2 regions of the Rhizobium atlanticum genome follow, and region 2 is predicted to be linked to the other one. Evidence: predicted binding sites of a transcription regulator. Region 2 holds the regulator's gene; the other holds the start of a gene.
What was found. Region 2 encodes LexA, which represses DNA repair genes until DNA is damaged. Its sites were predicted from a motif close to TGTTCNNNNTGTGTTCNG; they were not measured.
Positions count from the first base shown of each region.

Region 1: a site for LexA is predicted at 5,012-5,029, ahead of dnaE (DNA polymerase III subunit alpha). Genes of this name have one in related genera too.

Region 1 is NZ_JAQJCJ010000005.1:270,615-278,318, forward strand. Features, by position in the region: gene PH551_RS10170 (DUF1467 family protein) at 1-167, shown strand, start outside; gene proS (proline--tRNA ligase) at 756-2,078, shown strand; gene PH551_RS10180 (lipoprotein-releasing ABC transporter permease subunit) at 2,094-3,398, shown strand; gene PH551_RS10185 (ABC transporter ATP-binding protein) at 3,413-4,096, shown strand; gene PH551_RS10190 (DUF5680 domain-containing protein) at 4,289-4,753, opposite strand; gene dnaE (DNA polymerase III subunit alpha) at 5,267-7,704, shown strand, end outside.
Region 2 is NZ_JAQJCJ010000009.1:7,609-15,312, forward strand. Features, by position in the region: gene kdsA (3-deoxy-8-phosphooctulonate synthase) at 117-962, opposite strand; gene PH551_RS14425 (VOC family protein) at 959-1,855, opposite strand; gene lexA (transcriptional repressor LexA) at 2,054-2,770, shown strand; partial or broken gene PH551_RS14435 (ComEC/Rec2 family competence protein) at 2,751-5,014, opposite strand; gene PH551_RS14440 (hypothetical protein) at 4,991-5,281, shown strand; gene gltA (citrate synthase) at 5,477-6,766, shown strand; gene lpxB (lipid-A-disaccharide synthase) at 6,795-7,704, opposite strand, start outside.

The sequences.
Region 1 (7,704 bases), on a different contig from region 2:
TCGTGCTCGGCACCGTGCCAAGCGCGCCCACCCGCTTTCGCGCCGCCTTCGTCTTTTCGCTGACGACGCTGATCTCGGCGCTGATCTATGGCATTTGGTATGTCTGCGACACCTATTTCGGCTGGGGCTTCGACGCCCTTCCACAACTCGGGCCTAGCTTCTATTGAGATAGCTTTTGCTCAAAGTTTGAGCATATGCAAATCTTATCATGGAAATCGAGCTCGTATATTGGCGTCATGCTGGCGCGTCAGAGAGCTCGCCTAACGGAATGAGATGCTTCCCTTACGGAAGCTGTCTGGAGCTTGAATGGGAGGAGAGGGCGAAAAGCCAAAAAAAAACAAGGCCAGAAGCCTTGTTTTAAGTATCGCGTGATCTGTAACCGTTGCCGGGGCTGCGACGAGCGCGCCTAAGATCTGATCCTCCCAAGACTTGACCGCGAGTACAGCAAGAATTTAGCTTCCTGCCTGTTTTGTGAGCTAAAGCTAGCTCAAAGATTGTGCTTTGTCATTAGCTTTTTTTGCATTTTTGCTACACCCTAGCAAAATTTTTCTGTTGACAAGATTTTCGTTCAAGTCCTTATAAACACGCGCTTTTTCACGCCCTTTCGTTTTGCGGGTGCGAACATGCGTATCCGGGAGGCGGCCGACAGCAGTTGCGGGTTTCCTTCCCGCCGCGAAGCGGCTATGAACGCTCCCACATTCACAAGTATCTTCGATTCCGCTCGCCGGCGGGATCTCAACTGCTCCGGAATCGCCATGCGTCTGTCTCGCTACTTCTTGCCCATTCTTAAGGAAAACCCCAAGGAGGCGGAAATCGTCTCCCACCGGTTGATGCTGCGCGCCGGCATGATACGCCAGCAGTCTCAGGGCATCTATTCCTGGTTGCCGCTCGGCAAGCGTGTGCTCGACAAGGTCAACGCCATTATCCGCGAGGAGCAGAACCGCGCCGGCGCCATCGAGCTTTCGATGCCGACCCTGCAATCGGCCGAGCTCTGGCAGGAAAGCGGCCGTTATGATGCCTATGGCAAGGAGATGCTGCGCATCAAGGACCGCCAGGACCGGCCGATGCTCTACGGCCCCACCAACGAGGAGATGGTGACGGATATTTTCCGCTCCTCCGTCAAATCCTACAAGGACCTGCCGCTCAATCTCTATCACATCCAGCTGAAGTTCCGTGACGAGATCCGGCCTCGCTTCGGCACCATGCGCTCGCGCGAATTTATGATGAAGGACGCTTATTCCTTTGATCTGACGCGCGAAGGGGCGGAGCATTCCTACAATAAAATGTTCGCCGCCTATCTCAGAACATTCGATCGGCTTGGCCTTCGCGCCATCCCTATGCGCGCGGATACCGGCCCGATCGGCGGCAATCTCAGCCATGAATTCATCATCCTCGCCGACACCGGCGAATCCGAGGTCTTCTGCCACAAGGACTTCGTCGGCTTCGATATTCCCGGCGAAAACACCGATTTCGACAGTGTCGAAGGCCTCAAGGCGATCTTCGACAAGTGGACCTCGCTCTACGCGGCCACCTCGGAAATGCACGACGAGCCAGCCTTTAACGCCGTTCCCGAAGCCGAGCGGCTTTCCGCCCGCGGCATCGAGGTCGGCCATATCTTCTATTTCGGCACGAAATATTCTGAGCCGATGGGTGCGAAAGTGCAGGGGCCAGATGGTAAGGAACATTTCGTTCACATGGGTTCCTACGGTATCGGTCCGACACGCCTTGTTCCCGCCATCATCGAAGCATCGCATGATGACAACGGAATCATCTGGCCGGCATCGGTCGCACCCTTCGATGTCGTCGTCATCAACATGAAGGCGGGCGATGAGGCCTGCGACGATACTTGTGAGCTGATCTACGCCGCGCTGAAAAAGGCCGGCAAGGATGTGCTCTATGACGACACCGACGACCGGGCCGGCACGAAGTTCGCGACCGCCGACCTGATCGGCGTACCTGTCCAGATCATCGCCGGCCCGCGTGCGGTCGCGAACGGCGAGGTCGAAGTGAAGGACCGCAAGACCGGCGCCCGTGAAACGATGACCATCGAAGCGGCGATCAACAGGTTCGTGGCTTAAGGAAACGGAGGCGAAATGGCAGAGGCAGCAGTGGACCGGAGTTCAAAATCCGGCTTGGGTCCGGCTGGCAAGCCATTTTCCACCTTTGAGCGCCTCGTGGCGTGGCGTTATCTACGCGCCCGCCGCAAGGAGGCCTTCATTTCGGTGATCGCCGGCTTCTCCTTCGTCGGCATCATGCTTGGCGTTGCGACGCTGATCATCGTCATGGCCGTCATGAACGGCTTTCGCACCGAACTCGTCTCGCGCATCCTCGGCATCAACGGTCATATGATCGTGCAGCCGGTCGATGGCCCCTTTACCGATTACCCCGACCTGACCGCCAAACTCGCGGCGGTGCCGGGCGTCAAGATGGCGCTGCCCCTGGTCGAAGGGCAGGTGCTTGCCTCAGCTCAGGCTGGCGGCAGCACCGGCGCTTTGGTGCGCGGCGCCCGCGCCGAAGACCTGACGAAACTCAAGACAATCTCCGACAACATCAAATCCGGCGACATGGTGGGCTATGCCTCTGGCGAGGGCGTGCTGATCGGCACCCGCATGGCCGATCAGCTGGGTCTGCGCGTCGGCGACCTCATTACCCTGACCTCGCCGGAAGGCGACATCACGCCGATGGGCGTCAATCCGCGCGTCAAATCCTATAAGATTTCCGGCCTGTTCGAGATCGGCATGTCCGAATACGATTCCTCAATCATCTTCATGCCGCTCGAGGAAGCGCAGCTCTACTTCAATGCCGCCGGGCTGGTGCAGTCGATCGAACTATTCGTCGATCATCCCGATGATATCGACGCCCTGAGGCCGAAGGTGGAAGAGGCGGCCGGCCGCCAGATCAACCTTACCGACTGGCGTCAGCGCAACCAGACCTTCTTCTCCGCACTCCAGGTCGAGCGCAACGTCATGTTCATGATCCTGACGCTGATCGTGCTCGTGGCGGCGCTCAACATCATCTCCGGCCTCATCATGCTGGTGAAGGACAAGGGCAGCGATATCGCCATCCTGCGCACCATGGGCGCCAGCGCCGGCGCCATCATGCGCATCTTCTTCATGACCGGAGCGGCGATCGGCATCGTCGGTACTCTTGCCGGCGTGCTGCTCGGCGTTCTCGTCTGCGTCAATATCGAATCCATCCGCCAGTTCTTCTCCTGGATCTCCGGCACCGTGATCTTCAATCCGCAGGTCTATTTCCTCAGCCAGCTGCCCGCCGAGATGGATATCAGCGAAACGATCTCGGTGGTCATCATGGCGCTCAGCCTCTCCTTCATCGCCACCATCTTCCCGGCATGGCGCGCCTCCAGGCTCGATCCGGTGCAGGCACTGCGCTACGAATAAGGAATGCCGCATTCATGAACCGCAACGTCGTCCTCAAGCTTACCGGCGTCGAGCGCCATTATGGGCAGGGCGATACGCTGCTCACGATCCTGAAGGGTGCGGATTTCTCGCTGTCTAAAGGGGAAATCGTCGCCCTTGTCGCCCCCTCCGGCACAGGCAAGTCGACCCTGTTGCATGTCGCAGGCCTGCTCGAGCATCCCGATGGCGGCGAGGTTACCATTAACGGCCTTGCCTGCGATGGCCTTTCAGATGAGAAGCGCACGGCGATCCGCCGACGCGAGATCGGCTTCGTCTATCAGTTCCATCACCTCCTGCCGGAATTTTCCGCGCTTGAGAACATCATGATGCCGCAGCTGATCGCCGGCCTGTCCTGGAAGGAGGCCCGGGAGCGAGCCGGCCAGCTTCTCGATTATATGCGCATCGGCCATCGCGGTTCGCATCGCCCGGCTGAACTTTCCGGCGGCGAACAGCAGCGCGTCGCGATCGCCCGCGCCGTCGCCAATGCGCCGACGCTGCTTCTTGCCGACGAGCCGACCGGCAATCTGGATCCGGAAACGGCAAGCTACGTCTTCGATGCGCTGGAGGCGCTGGTGCGCCAATCCGGCCTTGCCGCCCTCATCGCCACCCACAACCATGAACTTGCCGGCCGCATGGATCGGCGCGTCACGATTTCGGACGGCAAGATCGTCGACTTTTGAGACGGCTATCCATGGCTGTTTGGTTGACCACTTCACCCTAACCCCCTCCCCGTAAACGGGGCGAGGGGACTTGCCCCGCGAGAGGTAGGTGGGGAACGGAGGGGTCGCGGCCATCTCCCTTCGCCCCGCAAGCGGGGAAAGGGTGCCGGCATGCGGATGAGGGGCTGATCTCGCCGACCTCCTGGTCGGACATCAGGGAATAACCAGCCCACCGCGATAATCGAGCACATAGGCCTTCCGCTCCTCGACCATGATGCATTCCTGGCCGCTGAATCCCTCGCAGCCGCCTTCGCTGCGGTCGACATAGCGGCCGAACGGATGATCGAATTCCATTCCGCCGAGAAAGCGGCCCTCCCGATACATTGCCGACAGCGCCGCCTTGATCACCGTTCCGGCGGCTCTGCCGTCGATCAAATCGGACGCGACGACGCGGCCGAAATAATTCATGGCCCAGACGGGTTCGCCGGCAAACCAAATCACTTCCTGTCCGGCGAAGTCGGTGCCGCCGAAGTAGCTGTCGAGATAGGACCAGTCGCCGCGCTCGTAGCCGATATCGTGAGCACCCGGCCGGCAGGGCGGGCGAGGCACACCACCGCCGACATAGGTCGCGGCCTTCGCCTCTACGATGAAGTCGTTCAGCATCACGGTGTCGAGCATTATCATCTTCCTCCTGCCTCATCTGATACGGATATAGCAGAACGATGAGAACATAAGAAGAACGAAAGAGTGGGCATCGCCCGATCGACTTGGGGCAGGTGCATCAGACATCGAATGCGCTGTACGGATCCGTTCGGCAGGCGATGTCGAGCCGGTCGCGGAGCATGTTCAAAGCCAGCGCCGAGGGCGAGGTTCGATTCGCAGTCCGGAGCCGGCATTTTCAAACGCAAGCGCAAAGGAAAAGATTCCTGTTGACATCGGAACGTAGATGGAACAAATTGAAAACATAACGAGTAAAGGAGAGCCAGATGACTGACATGATCCGTGATATCGCAGCATTCACCTCCATCGCAATGTTCGTTGCCAGCTTCTCGCTGATCGTCATCGCGATCTAAAGTTTTCAGGGGATCGCATGGCAGTCATGCGGTTCGCAAGCGGGTCTTCTTCTGGACATCATTGCCCTCAATGCCGACAATGCATCCGATTCATTTCGGCTGATTGGGAAGGCATATCATGGCGGAGACGGAAAAGGGTTCAATGGGTGAGGCGACCGGCGGCACGCCGGGCTTCATCCACCTGAGGGTCCACTCCGCCTATTCGCTTCTTGAGGGTGCGCTGCCTCTGAAGAAGATCCTCTACAAGGCGACCAGCGACAGTCAGCCTGCGATCGCCATTACCGACACCAACAATCTCTTCGTCGCCCTTGAATTCTCCCAGAAGGCAATGGACGAGGGCCTGCAGCCGATCATCGGCTGCCAGGTCTCCATCGACATGGAAGACGGATTGGAAAGTGAGAAGCGCGGCGGTCAGCAGGCCCTGATCAAGCTGCCATCGATCGTTCTACTTGCCGCGACGGAGGCCGGTTACGAAAGGCTGGTCGATCTCGTCAGCCGCGCCTATCTCGGCGGCGATAGCAACCAGGCCATACATGTCAGAGCCTCCTGGCTGGAAGAGGCAGGCACGGAAGGTCTGATCGCCTTGACCGGCGCCCTGACCGGACCGGTCGACGCGGCTGTCAGGGAAGGTCATCCCGGCCAGGCGGAAGCCCGGCTGCTCACGCTGAAGCGTCTCTTCGGCGACAGACTCTATGTCGAACTGCAGCGGCACGGCACCTACGACAAGCGGCACGAGCAGAAGATCGTCAGGCTTGCCTACACGCATGACCTGCCGCTCGTCGCCACGAACGAGGCCTTCTTTCCGACCCGCGACGATTACGACGCCCATGATGCGCTGATGGCGGTTGCGCATAACGCCATCGTCTCGGACGACAGCCGCTTTCGCCTGACGCCGGATCACTATCTGAAAAGCCGGGCCGAGATGGCCAAGCTCTTTGCGGACCTGCCGGAAGCGCTTGAGAACACGATCGAGATCGCCAGGCGCTGCTCTTTCGTGTTGAAGACAAGAAAGCCGATCCTGCCGCGCTTTACCGGCGCCACCGAAGATGCCGAGGAGGCCGAACGCGCCGAGGCGGGCGAATTGCGCCGCCAGGCGGTGGAAGGGCTGGACATGCGGCTTGCCACGCTCGGCATGTCGCCGGGTTACGAGGAAAAGGATTATCGTGAGCGGTTGGAGTTCGAGCTCAGCGTTATCGAGCGCATGCGCTTCCCGGGTTACTTCCTGATCGTTTCCGACTTCATCAAGTGGGCCAAGCAGCATGATATTCCCGTCGGTCCCGGTCGCGGTTCGGGCGCCGGTTCGCTGGTCGCCTATGCATTGACCATCACCGACGTCGACCCGCTGCGCTTCTCGCTGCTCTTCGAGCGCTTCCTCAATCCGGAACGCGTCTCGATGCCTGACTTCGACATCGACTTCTGCCAGGACCGTCGCGAAGAGGTGATCCGTTACGTTCAGGCGAAATATGGGCGCGAGCAGGTGGCGCAGATCATCACCTTCGGTTCGTTGCAGGCGCGCGCCGCACTTCGTGACGTCGGCCGCGTGCTGGAAATGCCCTACGGTCAGGTCGACAAGATCTGCAAACTCGTGCCGAACAATCCGGCCAATCCGACGCCGCTCTCTAAAGCGATCGAAGAGGAGCCGAAGCTGCAGGAGGAGGCGGCGAAGGAACCGGTGGTGGCGCGCCTGCTCGACATTGCCCAGAAGATCGAAGGGCTTTATCGCCACGCATCGACGCATGCCGCCGGTATCGTCATCGGCGATCGGCCGCTGTCCAAGCTGGTGCCGATGTATCGCGATCCGCGCTCCGACATGCCGGTCACCCAGTTCAACATGAAATGGGTGGAGCAGGCCGGCCTCGTCAAGTTTGACTTTCTCGGCCTGAAGACGCTGACGGTGCTGAAGGTCGCCGTCGATTTCGTCGCCAAGCGCGGCATCAAAGTCGATCTTGCGGCCATTCCTCTCGACGACAAACCGACCTACGAGATGCTGTCGCGCGGCGAGACGGTCGGCGTGTTCCAGGTGGAAAGTGCCGGCATGCGCAAGGCGCTGATCGGCATGAAGCCGGACTGCATCGAGGACATCATCGCGCTGGTGGCGCTCTACCGTCCGGGCCCGATGGAAAACATTCCGACCTACAATGCTCGCAAGCATGGCGACGAAGAGCTGGAATCGATCCATCCGATGATCGACCACCTGCTCAAGGAAACGCAGGGCGTTATCGTCTATCAGGAACAGGTGATGCAGATCGCCCAGGTCCTGTCGGGCTATTCGCTTGGCGAAGCCGACCTTCTGCGCCGCGCCATGGGTAAGAAGATCAAGGCGGAGATGGACCAGCAGCGCGAACGCTTCGTCGTCGGCGCTGTCAAGAACGGCGTCTCGAAGCCGCAGGCCGACAACATCTTCGAACTCTTGGCGAAATTTGCGAACTACGGCTTCAACAAGTCGCACGCCGCCGCCTACGCCATCGTCTCCTACCAGACGGCCTATATGAAGGCGCATTATCCGGTCGAGTTCCTCGCCGCCTCGATGACGCTCGACATGTCGAATACAGAAAA
Region 2 (7,704 bases):
AAGTCGTTCGAAGCCTGTCATAATCGAAGGCGTGCAAATTACAATGGCGCAATTTCCCGCCTTCGAAGGTGTATGGCATCGTGGCCTAGACCACGATCATGTCAGCCTGTTGAACGTTAGGCCTTGGCGATCGCATCGAAGGCAAGCAACTTCTCGAGCAGTCGCGGCATGTCCTTGAGATAGACCATGTTCGGCCCGTCGGACGGTGCATTGTCGGGATCCTGATGGGTTTCGACGAAGACGCCGGCAATTCCCGTCGCCACTGCCGCGCGCGCCAGCGTTTCCACGAACTCGCGCTGGCCGCCGGAGGAATCGCCCTGCCCGCCCGGCTGCGCCACGGAATGGGTGGCGTCAAAAATGACGGGAGCCCCCATCGCCGCCATGATCGGCAGCGAACGCATGTCGGAAACCAGCGTATTGTAACCGAAGGAGGCACCGCGCTCGCACAAGAGCACATTCGGATTGCCGCTGGCGTTGAGCTTCTTCAGAACGTTCTTCATATCCCAAGGGGCGAGGAACTGGCCCTTCTTGACATTGACGGCGCGGCCGGTCCTAGCGGCGGCGATCAGAAGGTCGGTCTGACGGCAGAGGAAGGCCGGGATCTGCAGGACATCAACCACCTTGGCCACCTCGGCGCATTGCTCGGCCGTATGGACGTCGGTTATGACGGGAACGCCGAATTCCTTCTTGAGGTCGGCAAAGACCTCCATGCCCTTTTCCAGGCCGATGCCGCGTTCAGCCGAGAGCGAGGTACGGTTCGCCTTGTCGAAGGAGCTCTTGTAGACGAGGCCAATGCCGAGCTTGCCGCAAAGCTCCTTCAGCGTGCCGGCGACCATGAAGGCGTGATCCCGGCTCTCCATCTGGCATGGACCGGCGATCAGCGACAAGCGGCCAGTATTGGAAAAAGCGACCTGGCCTTCGCCTTCGCCGATCCTGACTTCGGAATTCGTGTCGGTGCTCATCGTGTTTCCTCGAAGGCGAAGAGCGCACCCTGCCCGGGCGTGGGCTTCACCAGAATGCGATTGTTCTTGCGTGTGAATGTGATCCCGTTAGCACCCAAATGCGCTTCTGTCACGGCAAGATCGATGACGTTGAAGAGGATTGCCCGCCCCCGCAGGCCGCGATCGGCTGATGAGACAGCGGTCTCGAAATAGGCCTCCAGCCCTTCCGGCGTCATCAAGCTGATCTTTGCATTCGATGCCGCGATATTCATGCCGAAACCGGTTTTCTCCACCGCCGCCTGCCCAATCGCGAGCCCGACGAAGGCGGCGAATGCCGCCGGGTCCGGTGCACAAAGTGCGATCTCGGCAATGCCGATCACGCCATTGGCGTGCGTCTCCAGCGCGGCGCGATCTGTAGGGAACGAAGTGATGCGCTGGCAAGTAAAGAGAAAGAAATCGGGGGCGCGCAAATCAGCTGCAAAGGCCAGCTTAAAGCTGCCGACGCTCTCCGAACCGTCCCGCATCCGCATCGGCCGGCTGAACTGCAACATCTCACCGGCGCTCGCGCCGTTGCTGACGAAGCGCTTATGATCGAGGTCGGCATCCTCGCTGAGGAAGGCCAGCGCAGAAAGTCCCTCCTCGCCGCAGCGGAAACGGAAGGCGCGATTGCGGGCGATGAAGACGTTGCCCTGGCGGGCCGCTGCTTCGCTCTCGTCGACACTCGCCACGCCAAGCGGCTCCAGATAGGTCTTGTCGGCGAAAAAGACGCAGGCATTCTCCGTTCCGAAGGGATGGCGCGCATCGGCGGCGACGGTGAAACCGAGCTTGCCGAGCCTCTCACGCGCCAGATCGATATTGACCACGGGCAGCACGACATGATCCAGCGGGTGCGACCTGGCGGAATGCGCGTTCATGAATATCCCTCCTGAAACCGGCAAGAGATGTGCGACAGCACCTCCCTCAATGCAAGACATGTGCGCCAATCCAGCAAATGAAAATAAAAATCTCCGCGAGTTGACGTGAACTTTTACGGAAATTTAGCTACTTGCGGAACACATATGGAACATATAGTGTCCGTTCTGGATTTGTTTCAATCACGGGGTCTGACGTCGATGCTCACGCGCAAACAACAGGAGCTTCTCCTTTTCATTCATGAGCGCATGAAGGAATCCGGCGTTCCTCCCTCTTTCGACGAAATGAAGGATGCCCTGGATCTCGCCTCGAAATCCGGCATTCACCGCCTGATCACGGCGCTTGAGGAACGCGGCTTCATTCGCCGCCTACCGAACCGCGCCCGGGCGATCGAGGTGATCAAGCTTCCGGAGGCCTATAACCCCAGTCTTCAGCGTCGCGGCTTTTCGCCGAGCGTCATCGAGGGCAGCCTCGGCAAGCCCCAGCCGGTCGCCGCCCCCGCTGCGCCAAAGCCGGTCGCCGACAATGGCAACTCCGTCTCCGTGCCGGTCATGGGACGTATCGCCGCCGGCGTTCCGATCTCGGCGATCCAGAACAACACCCACGATATCGTCGTTCCTGCAGATATGCTCGGCTCCGGTGAGCACTATGCGCTGGAGGTCAAAGGCGATTCGATGATCGACGCCGGCATCTTCGACGGCGACACCGTGATCATTCGCAACGGCAGTACCGCCAGTCCCGGCGATATCGTCGTTGCCCTCGTCGATGACGAGGAAGCAACGCTGAAGCGTTTTCGCCGCAAGGGCGCCTCGATCGCGCTCGAGGCCGCCAACCCGGCTTATGAGACCCGCATCTTCGGGCCCGACCGCGTCAAGGTGCAGGGCAAGCTCGTCGGCCTCATCCGTCGCTATCACTGACGCCGGATGGGCTGGAATCGGTAAAACGATCATTGCGCCAATCATAGGCGCGATGGCGCATCCATGGTCGCGACAAAGCATCGAAGGCGGTGGTGACCTCCAGGCCGGCATCGGCGAAGCGCAATTCGAGCGAACCGGTCCTGCGCAGCGTCTCGCCGGTGAAAAGCGTGCCGCCTGAACGGCAGCTGTTGAAACGCAGACGGACCGAGGTCACGACGATATCGGCCGTATCGCAGGCCGGGCCGAGATAGGCGGCATTGTCGATGACGGTGACGGTGACGATATTGCCATTGCCAAGTCTTGATGTGCACCAAGCCTTCTTGACGCAGGAAAAACGGTTTGCTTCACCGCCTGCGGCGGCTGCCCGCATCGCTGCACTCGCTTCGTTCTGCTGATCGCGGGAAAGCCTGACACGGCGGTCTTCTCCTTCCGGCGGAATGGCCGGACCATCCAGCATCTTCGGCGGATCATGTGTCGGCAGCACCAGCGCTCTCTGCCACTGGTCGAATATGAAATCCGGCGGGTTTTCACGGTTGGAAGCTATTGCCTCAGCCGCGACGACCGCAACCAGACTGCCATCCTCCGAAATCACCAGATCCGGCGGCCGGGGAACCGGCAGAAGCAGCACGATGAGCGTCGAGATGGCGATGATCGATGTGCCGACGTGGCGCAGCCGAGTGCGCAGCAGCGTCAGCAGCAGAAAGCCTGCCACCGCCACTGCGAAATACCAGCCGGGCAAGCGGCCGATGCCGATATCACCGCCCCAGCCGGACACCGTCTTGGCAACCGCAATCACCAGATCGAGGCCGAATCCGACGACCTTCCAGAGCGGAGCGTCCAAACCGAAAGGCATGAGCAACATCGCCAACAATCCGGCCGGCATGACGATGAAGGAGATAATCGGCATCGTCGCAAGGTTTGCCGGCAGGCCGTAAGCCTTCAGGCGATGAAAATGCTCAATCGAAAACAATGCGGTGGAAAAGCCGCCGATCAGCGAGGTCAGGAAGACGCCGCCGAAGAAACCGGCGACGGCAACCACCGGCCTGATGATCGGCAGTTTCAGAAAAGCGTTTTCGCGGACACGCCTGTCCTTCCACAACTGATAGCCCGATACCAAGGCCAATGTGGCGGCAAAGGACATTTGAAAGCTCGGTCCCAATACTTCCGAAGGTGAAATGGCGATGATGATGAGCGCGGAGAGAACGACATTGCGCAGGCTGATCGACGGCCGGTCGAAGAAGACGGCAATCAGCATGATGGCCATCATGATAAAGGCGCGCTCGGCCGAAACCCCGAAACCGGAGATCAGGTAATAGGCGGTGACGGCGATGAGCGCGCCGGCAGCGGCGATCTTCTTTGTCGGATAGGCTTGGGCGACGCCGGGAAAGAGGCTGAGCAGCATCCGAAAGCCGACGAAGAAGATGCCAGCCGACAGCGCCATGTTGAGGCCAGAGATCGCGACGATATGGGCAAGGCCGGACTGGCGCAGCGCCTCCGTCGTCGCGTGCGATATGGCGCGCCGTTCATCCGTCACCAGGGCAGCGGCAAAGGCGCCGGTATCACCGGGCAGGATCGATCTTATGCGGTCGCCGATGCTGCTGCGCAGTTGGTAGAGCCATTCGAGCAGGGCGTCCGCCGTCGACCTGACCGCCTGCGGGCCTGCCTCCAAGTCGAGTTTCTCCGGCGCACCATAGAAGAAACCGTTGGCGCCGATGCCGTCGAATAGGCACCGAAGGAGAAGTCGTTGAGCGCGGGAAGTGCGGGGCCCGCCGGCGGCGTCAGACGTGCCTTGCCGGTAATGATGTCGCCGATCTCGGAAGGCGCATCGGCGCCCCGGACGATCGCGGTGATGCGTCTCGGCGGCCGTTTCAGCTCCGGCGCCTCGGTGCCGGCGACGGCAAGAATGTAGCGCCAGCGCCCGCGCCCGTCGCCTTCCCGCCGTTCGACGCGGCCAGTCACCGTCGTCGTCACGGATGAATCGAGGATCACCGTCGAAGCCCGCCAGCTCTCGAACTGAGCTGAGAGCATGCCGCCGGCGAAAAGTGCCAGCGCCATGAAACTTGCGCGCAAGGCCGGTCGGCTGGGATCGGTGAGGAAAACCGCGGCCGCCGACACCAGCAGGCAGAGCAGCGATGCAACGAGGGGAACATCCGATGCCGCAAGAAACCAGAATGCCGAGCCGGCTCCGAGGAAGACCGGCGAGAACAGCAGCAGGCGGCCATGATCGGCCTCTTCGCCCAGCATGCGGGCCCCGGCACGCAGCGATTGCCCGGCGGTGGCGAGCAGCCGACGATGCAATGGGGTCTGCGACTGTGTCCTTACCGATTGAGTCACCACCGCAGGCGCAGGAAAATCTGGCGGATCGGCAAGGCCGACGCCCGCTTGCGGCCGCAATTCGGCTGTGGTCGTTTCCTGCATGCCCCGCCCAAGATCACCCGCCAGGCGCTAACAATGCAACCTTCAAGCAAATCCGGCAAGGATAATCGATTGAAATACGAGGGAAAATCGTAAGCGGCAAAAGGCCAGTCGAATCATCGGCTTCCGCTATGCGTGCGGCTCATCGCTGCGGTGCCTAAAAGGTGATGCCGCAATGCACAAAATGCCGTCACGGTAACTTGGCATTAGCGTCACGATCATATAGCTATCGGAAAGGACGCTTAACCCCTATGGCGCTTTTGTGGCGCCACCGACATTTCGGAGGACAGCATGACGGATCAAAGCGCTACAATAAAAATCGGTGACAAATCGGTTGACCTCGCCGTTAAAAGCGGCACGATCGGCCCGAGCGTCATCGACATCGGTGCCCTCTACAAGAACACCGCTTCCTTCACTTACGATCCGGGCTTCACCTCGACCGCATCCTGTGAATCGAAAATCACCTATATCGACGGTGACGAAGGTGTGCTGCTGCACCGCGGCTATCCGATCGAGCAGCTGGCCGAGCACGGCGACTTCCTCGAGGTCTGCTACCTCCTGCTCTACGGCGAACTGCCGACGGCCGCGCAGAAGAAGGACTTCGACTATCGCGTCACGCACCACACGATGGTGCATGAGCAGATGAGCCGCTTCTTCACCGGCTTCCGCCGCGATGCACATCCGATGGCCGTCATGTGCGGCTGCGTCGGCGCACTGTCGGCCTTCTATCACGACTCCACAGACATCACCGATCCGCACCAGCGCATGGTCGCCAGCCTGCGCATGATCGCCAAGATGCCAACGCTTGCCGCCATGGCATATAAATACCATATCGGTCAGCCCTTCGTTTACCCGAAGAACGACCTCGACTATGCGTCGAACTTCCTGCGCATGTGCTTTGCCGTCCCCTGCGAGGAATATGTGGTCAATCCGGTGCTTGCCCGCGCGATGGACCGCATCTTCATCCTGCATGCCGATCACGAACAGAACGCCTCGACCTCGACCGTCCGTCTCGCCGGTTCATCGGGCGCCAACCCGTTCGCCTGCATCGCCGCCGGCATCGCCTGCCTATGGGGCCCCGCGCACGGCGGCGCCAACGAAGCAGCGCTCAACATGCTGACGGAAATCGGCACGGTCGACCACATTCCGGAATATATCGCCCGCGCCAAGGACAAAAACGATCCGTTCCGCCTGATGGGCTTCGGTCACCGCGTCTACAAGAACTACGATCCGCGTGCCAAGATCATGCAGAAGACGACGCATGAAGTGCTCGGCGAACTCGGTATCAAGGACGATCCGTTGCTGGAAGTGGCGATGGAGCTGGAGCGCATCGCGCTCACCGACGAATATTTCATCGAGAAGAAGCTCTATCCAAACATCGACTTCTACTCCGGCATCACGCTGAAGGCGCTGGGCTTCCCCACCACCATGTTCACAGTGCTCTTCGCCCTTGCCCGCACCGTCGGTTGGATCGCGCAGTGGAACGAGATGATCGAGGATCCAGAACAGCGCATCGGCCGTCCGCGCCAGCTCTATGTCGGCGAACCCAAGCGCGACTACATCCCGGTTTCGAAGCGCTGATCGCTTCAGAGCTCAAAAAGAAACCCGGTCAGGAATGGCCGGGTTTTTTCTTTTCCAAAACGTCGAGAAGGATTTCGGCGGCCTGTTCACCTGGCGGCTTTTCCGTCTGCATGCGCTGCCAGATGAGCTCGTAGCCTTCCTTCATGGCCTTCAGCTGATAGGTATCGGCCGACAGCCTTTCCATCCAGCGTGCAAGGCTTGCGCCGCGGACGACATCGTTCAGATATTCCGGCACGACCGGGTAATCGGCGATCAGATTCGGCAGCGCGCCGGTCCAGGTCTTGATGCCCGATGTCAGCATGCGCATGATCCAGTCGACCTTATAGGCGGAGACGACGGGAACGTCGGCAAGTGCGAGTTCGAGTATGACGGTTCCAGACGCCGCCATGGCTGCATCGGCCTCGGCAAAGGCTTTCCATTTTGCTTGCGCGCCGACGACGATCTCCGGCTTTACCGCCCATCCCGCCGTCATTTCGCGGACGAGCGCTTGCCTGTGCATTACGGTCGGCAGAATGAAGCGTGTCTGCCCATTACGGGCGACGATTTCATTCGTGGCGACCTCGAAATAAGGCAGAAGCTTCTGGATCTCGGAGGAGCGCGAGCCGGGAAGAAGCAGGATCGGGCCCTTGCCTGGCTTCCTTCCCACGCGCAGGCGACGTGTCTCCAGCAGCGCTGGGTCGGCGACCAGACGATGCCCGACATATGTCGTCGCCGGCCCATTGAGGCGCTGCATGGCTGCCGGTTCAAAGGGCAGGACGGCAAGCACGTGATCGACATAGCCGAGCATGCGCGTGGCGCGATATTCCTTCCAGGCCCAGACGCTCGGACAGACATAATTGACAACAGGCAGATCGGGCAACGCGGTGCGCACGCGCTTGGCGACGCGATGGGTGAAATCGGGACTGTCGATAATGACAAGGATATCCGGCTTTGCAGCG